One region of the Lysinibacillus sp. NPDC094403 genome, then DNA from elsewhere that is predicted to be linked to it. Evidence: a T-box and tRNA genes for the amino acid it is inferred to sense, from the RefSeq annotation. Region 1 holds a T-box; the other holds one or more tRNA genes.

Region 1 (3,215 bases):
AACGATCTTTGCCGTCGATTACATATTCTAATTCAGTGACCTTTTCACCGTTCACGCTAATCGCACCATTCGTTACGTCTTCACGAGCTTGACGTTTTGAAGGTGAAATACCCGCTTCCACTAGTAAGTCCACAATGTTTTTATCTTCCTTCGCCATTTCAATAGAAGGAACATCTTTAAATGCATCTTTCATCTCATCAGCAGAAAGTGCTTTTAAGTCACCAGAGAATAAAGCAGCTGTAATGCGGATTGCTTGGTCTAATGCTTCTTGACCATGAATTAAGCGAGTCATTTCTTCAGCTAGTGCTTTTTGTGCCTTACGCAAATGTGGTTCTTCTTCTACAGATACTGCTAAAGCTTCGATTTCCTCACGAGAAAGGAATGTGAATATTTTTAAGTATTTTACAACGTCAGCATCCGCAGCATTAATCCAGAATTGGTAGAACTCGTATGGAGATGTTTTCTTACTATCTAACCATACAGCACCACCTGCTGTTTTACCAAATTTTGTACCATCTGCTTTCGTTACTAAAGGAATTGTTATACCAAAAGCTTTTGTCTCTTCCTCATGTGTTTTACGAATAACTTCTAAACCAGTTGTAATATTCCCCCACTGGTCAGAGCCACCTACTTGAATGCGACAGTTATAATGGTTGTATAAATGATTGTAATCAATACCTTGAATTAAAGTATACGCAAACTCAGTAAATGAAATCCCTGTATCAAGTCGTGATGCAATCGTATCCTTTGCTAACATGTAGTTCACGTTAATTAACTTCCCATAATCACGTAAAAACTCAATCGTATTAATATTGCCAATCCAGTCACGGTTATTAACTAACTGAGCACCATTACCATCTTCTGCAAAGTCAAAAATACGCTCTAATTGACTACGGATACCTTGAACGTTTTTATCAATTTGCTCAACTGTTTGTAATTGACGTTCTTCAGAGCGACCAGATGGATCTCCAATCATACCAGTCGCACCACCAACTAACAAGATTGGACGGTGACCTGCTTTTTGGAATCGACGTAGCGTTAAAAGGGGCACAATATGCCCAATATGCATTGAATCCGCAGTTGGATCAACACCACAGTATAAAGATACCGATTGTTCATCTAATAATTTAGCCATACCTTCAGCATCAGTTTGTTGGTATAACAATCCGCGCCATTCTAAGTCTTGTAATAATTCGTTCGTCATTTTAATTCCTCCTAAGTGTTTGATATTCCGTGTAGGGAGAAACAAAAAAGTCCCCACACGCAAAACATTGCATGCAGGGACGTTAATAACTAACGCGGTACCACCCGGCTTGAAGATGTTATCCATCTTCCTCTTCATTCAATCGCCTTTATCGCAGGCGCGCACGTCTAAGCTCCAAGCACGTAATTCGTCTCTACATTATGACCAGCTTTCACCAACCGCTGGCTCTCTAAACAGGGAATATAGACACTACTGCAAGCTTTTCATCACTAGAAAACTATAAGCATTATTCTATACGATTCTTTTTCATTGTCAATAACTATGTTCGACCTAAATCAATATGTGCTATAATAGACAAGATTTTAGGAGGTCGATACATTGAAAGATTGGATTGAGAAAATCAATGCAAAGATCGATGAATTAATTCAACAAAAATGGATGAAGAAATTACGTATTTCAGGAAGTGTTGCCTGGAACTTATTTTTACTATTTTTAGTCTTTGCATTGGTAGGCACTGTATTTGCAGGTTCAGTTGGCGCCGGCTATTTTGCTTCACTTGTAAAAGAAGAGCCACTACGCTCAAAGGAAGAATTACGAAATGAAATTTTTAACTACGATTCAACAAGTGAGATTTATTTTGCCAACGATATTTATATCGGAAAATTACGTACAGATTTAGATCGTCGAGCAACTACATTAAACAATGTCGCACCTGATGTTATTAATGCGGTATTAGCAACAGAGGACGAGTACTTTCGTGAACATAACGGAATCGTTCCGAAGGCAGTCATCCGAGGACTACTTCAAGACGTAACAAACTCTTCCACTCAAACTGGTGGTTCTACATTAACACAGCAGCTTATTAAAAACCAAGTATTAACAAACGAAGTATCTTATGAACGAAAAGCAAAAGAACTTTTACTTGCTATGCGTATAGAGCACTTTATGTCAAAGGAAGAAATTTTAGAGGCCTATTTAAACATAGTTCCTTATGGTCGTAACTCTTCCGGTCGAAACATTGCAGGAGTTGAAACAGCTGCTGAAGGTATTTTCAATGTAAAAGCAAAGGATTTAACGCTTCCTCAAGCAGCGTATATAGCTGGTATTCCTCAATCACCTTTTACTTACACACCTTTTACAAATACAGGTGTACTTAAAAGTAAAGAAGCACTTCAACTGGGTATTGATCGTATGAAAATTGTACTTTATCGTATGAAAGACGCAGGTTACATTAACGAAGCTCAATATAAAGAAGCACTCGCTTATGATATTACTGCTGATTTCCGTTCACCAGAGATGCGTTCGGAGGATCGCTACCCATGGCTAACATATGAGCTTGAAAGTCGCGCGACAGAAATTATTGCTGAAAAACTAGCAGTAAAAGATGGTATTGATCCAGAACGCTTAAAAAATGAAAAGAAATTAAAAGATAAGTATATGATCCTAGCAGATCGTGATGTCCGCTCAAATGGTTATCGAATCTATTCAACTATTAATAAAGATATGTACGATTCGATGCAAAAAACAGCGGAAAACTTTAAAAATTACGGTCATACTTACACCGTTAAAGACAAGGATCCTGTAACAGGTGAAGAAGTTGATGTTCAAATGCCTGTACAGGTTGGCAGTATTTTAATTGAAAATAATACTGGACGTATTTTAAGCTTTGTCGGTGGTCGTGACTTTGAATTAAAAAAATATAACTATGCTACACAGGCAAAACGCTCAAATGGCTCAACTATGAAGCCATTACTCGTATATGCACCTGCAATAGAATACGGTGTAATTGGGGCAGGTAGCCCGTTAGTCGACGTAAAATTCTCTATGGGCGGCTGGAGTCCGAGCAACTATACTACTAGTGATGAGCGAGGAATTATACCTGCACGTGAAGCATTAGCAAATTCACAAAACTTATCAGCTTTACGTCTATATTATGATATTCTTAACAGACGTCCTGCCGATTATTTAGTAAAAATGGGGATCACAAGCTTACAGCCTGATGACTTCACAA
Region 2 (3,215 bases), on a different contig from region 1:
AAAGCGAAAATGCGCTTATTCTTTCAAGTGATGCTATACGACAAGAGTTATTTGGCGACGATACAAGGCAGAAATCACGAATAGTATTCCGTGTTTTGTATGAGCGTTTAAATGAATGTGTGGCTAAAGGTCAATCTGTTATTGTTGATGCGACAAATATCGAGCGAGAACGCAGGGTATTTGCGCTAGGTAAATTGCCTGATAATGTGAAGTCTGTATGCTATTATTTTGATACACCTTATATATTGTGCGTAACAAGAAATCAGCAAAGAAAGAGAAAAGTTCCGTTAGTGATAATGGAAAAAATGAGAAAGAATTTAGAGTTTCCAATATTGGGGGAAGGATTTGAAGAGGTGCATATTGTGCATGAAGCGAGTCCGTATGAAATCTCAAAAGAGCAATTTATTTCACTAATCCAGAGCCACCCCACATATGAGGAGCTTTTTCAAAAGTTAAGATCAGTCCAACCCTTTGAAGAAATTTATCAATTTAATCAAGAAAATCCATACCATCAATTTTTACTTTGCCAGCATACGTATTTTGTTTATGACTATATGAACGAATACTATATGGAAAGTGATAAGCTAGCATTACAAATAGCTGCTTTATTCCATGATGTTGGAAAACCGTTTTGTAAAAAATATAAAGAGTTACAACAAAGATATGGATATTATGGGCATGAAAATGTATCGGCACAAATGGTATGCCATTTTTTATTAGAACTTGGCTTTGAAGAAGAATTTGTTTTAAAGGTTGTTAATTTAGTGCAATTTCATATGTTAATTCAATATGGGGGCGATAAGGGGTCAAGTAAGATTTATCATTTATTAGATGGTGACTTATTAACAAGTCTTTATTTCTTTCGAGAAGCAGATCAATTTGCGAAATAGATGTAAACAAAGGAAGTGAGTTTATGACCAATTTGATGAAATATCCAAGAAGCTTTCATTTACCATGGAGTAGGGGATATACACATGATGATAAGGTCGCTAAAAATGTTAATCATTTTATTGGAAAAGAGGTTGTTGTAACCGAAAAGTTAGACGGGGAAGGAACAACACTGTATCAAAACTATATGCATGCTAGAAGCTTAAATTCCGGAGATCATCCATCTAGGCATTGGGTCAAAACATTTCATGCTTCATTTGCATTCCAGATTCCAGAAGGTTGGAGATTATGTGGCGAAAATGTTTATGCCAAACACTCCATTTACTACAATGAGTTAACTAGTTACTTTTATTTATTTAGTATTTGGAATGAGAAAAATATTTGTTTAAGCTGGGATGAAACAGTCGACTATGCAGCTGAATTGGGGATTGAAACGGTACCTGTATTATATCGAGGCATTTTTGATGAAGAAAAAATAAAGAAGACGTTTACAGGCAAATCACTTCTTGGGGGTGAGCAGGAAGGGTATGTTATTAGAAATGCGTCTGCCTTCCATTATGACGATTTTCGATTTAACCTAGGGAAATTTGTGAGACAGAATCATGTTCGAACAAGCGAGCATTGGTTAAATGAAGAAGTGATTCCTAATCAATTGAAATAAGTGCTATTGGAAATTATGTAATCTACTATAAAGCGAAAGGATTGAGAAAAATGTAATGCTTAATGGGGTTAATAATACATAATGTATATGAGGAAGATGCAGTGGCAGCATATCCCTTTATAGGACAGGGATATACAGGTTCGACTCCTGTCATCCTCACTAAACGAAAAAATTAGAGGGTTTCCTGTTTGTAATTTTATATTGAAGCGGATCCACTATATAAAAATGAACTCCCAAACGAAAATGGGAGTTCATTTTTAAATCTTTTTATTTTGTATAGTTATCGAAATAACCTTGAATATAAATCATTGGTGTTCCTTTGTCACCTGAACCAGAAGTTAGGTCAGATAGTGAACCAATTAAGTCTGTTAAACGACGAGGAGTTGTACCTTGTGCAGCCATTTGTCCAGTTAAATCTGCATCTTTGTTTTGGATATACTCAGAAATTGCTGCTTTTAATTCATCGCCGCGAAGATCCGCAAAATCGTTATCTGCTAAGTATTTTAGTTTTACTTCGTTTGGCGTGCCATCTAATCCAGCCGTGTAAGCAGGTGAAACAACAGGGTCAGCAAGCTCCCAAATTTTACCCACAGGATCTTTAAATGCACCATCACCGTAAACCATTACTTCAACTGTTTTACCAGTAGCTTCTTTGATTTTTGCTTGGATGCCATCAACGATTGGTTGGCAAGTGTGTGGGAATAGTTTTACGCTATCTTCAGTTGCTTTATTTGAACCAAGCAGACCATATTCCGCATTGAAGCCAGAACCGTTATTAGATTCAGATAAAATATTATCAAGGCTGAATACTTTTTCAGCACCATTTGTCGTTAAAATACGTTTTGTACGTAAGCGTGTATGAATATCACAAGTTAAAACACTCTTCGTATAGTCTAAAATTGTTTTTGGGTTATTTGAAAAGATCACTTCACAAGAAGCGCCTTCAGCTTCGATCAGTTCTTTATAATATTCAATATAATCTACACCTGTAAATGTATGTTTTTTATAGCCGAAATGCTCACGGAATTCAACCTCAGTTAAAGTATCTGTCCAAGGATTAATCCCTTTTACATCTAGCTCATCGATATCAACTAGGTGATTACCAACCTCATCAGATGGATAGCTGAGCATAAGAACAACTTTTTTTACACCTTTTGCAATACCACGTAAGCAGTTAGCGAAACGGTTACGGCTTAGAATTGGGAAAATAACACCAACAGTATCGTCACCAAATTTAGCAGCTACGTCAGCTGCGATGTCATCGATGGATGCATAGTTACCTTGTGCACGCGCTACGACAGATTCTGTAACTGTTACAATGTCACGATCTTCAATTGAATAGCCTTCAGTCTTTGCTGCGTTTAATACCGTATCAACAACGATTTGCTCAATGTTATCGCCCTCGTTAATAATTGGACCACGAAGACCTCTTACTACTGTACCAACTACACGTTCCAAAATAATCTCTCCTTATTAATAGGTAATTGTATGATGAATATTATGCCAAGGCATAATTGCGTCTGGAATCGGCTGTGTACTTACATAAAGAACACCTTATTGATTCCTTGACACCTATTGAAAAAAGTTAAATATTGTGAAATTAAACCAATATGGTTTTACTATACGCCCCTTTAGTGATATAAGTAAAATTAATAGTTCATATAAT

The links. The T-box of region 1 lies ahead of tyrS (tyrosine--tRNA ligase). A T-box ahead of a tRNA ligase gene usually reads a tRNA of that ligase, here a tRNA-Tyr.
Region 2: it encodes a tRNA-Tyr, which carries the amino acid that the T-box ahead of tyrS (tyrosine--tRNA ligase) is inferred to sense. The anticodon was not compared.

Annotation. Positions count from the first base shown of each region.
Region 1 covers NZ_JBNNTL010000015.1:7,023-10,237, forward strand. The annotation lists gene tyrS (tyrosine--tRNA ligase) at 1-1,204, opposite strand, end outside; T-box leader at 1,277-1,480, opposite strand; gene ACQKMV_RS18440 (transglycosylase domain-containing protein) at 1,583-3,215, shown strand, end outside.
Region 2 covers NZ_JBNNTL010000012.1:78,308-81,522, reverse strand. The annotation lists gene ACQKMV_RS16905 (AAA family ATPase) at 1-890, shown strand, start outside; gene ACQKMV_RS16900 (RNA ligase family protein) at 914-1,549, shown strand; tRNA gene ACQKMV_RS16895 (tRNA-Tyr) at 1,638-1,709, shown strand; gene ACQKMV_RS16890 (coenzyme F420-0:L-glutamate ligase) at 1,817-3,007, opposite strand.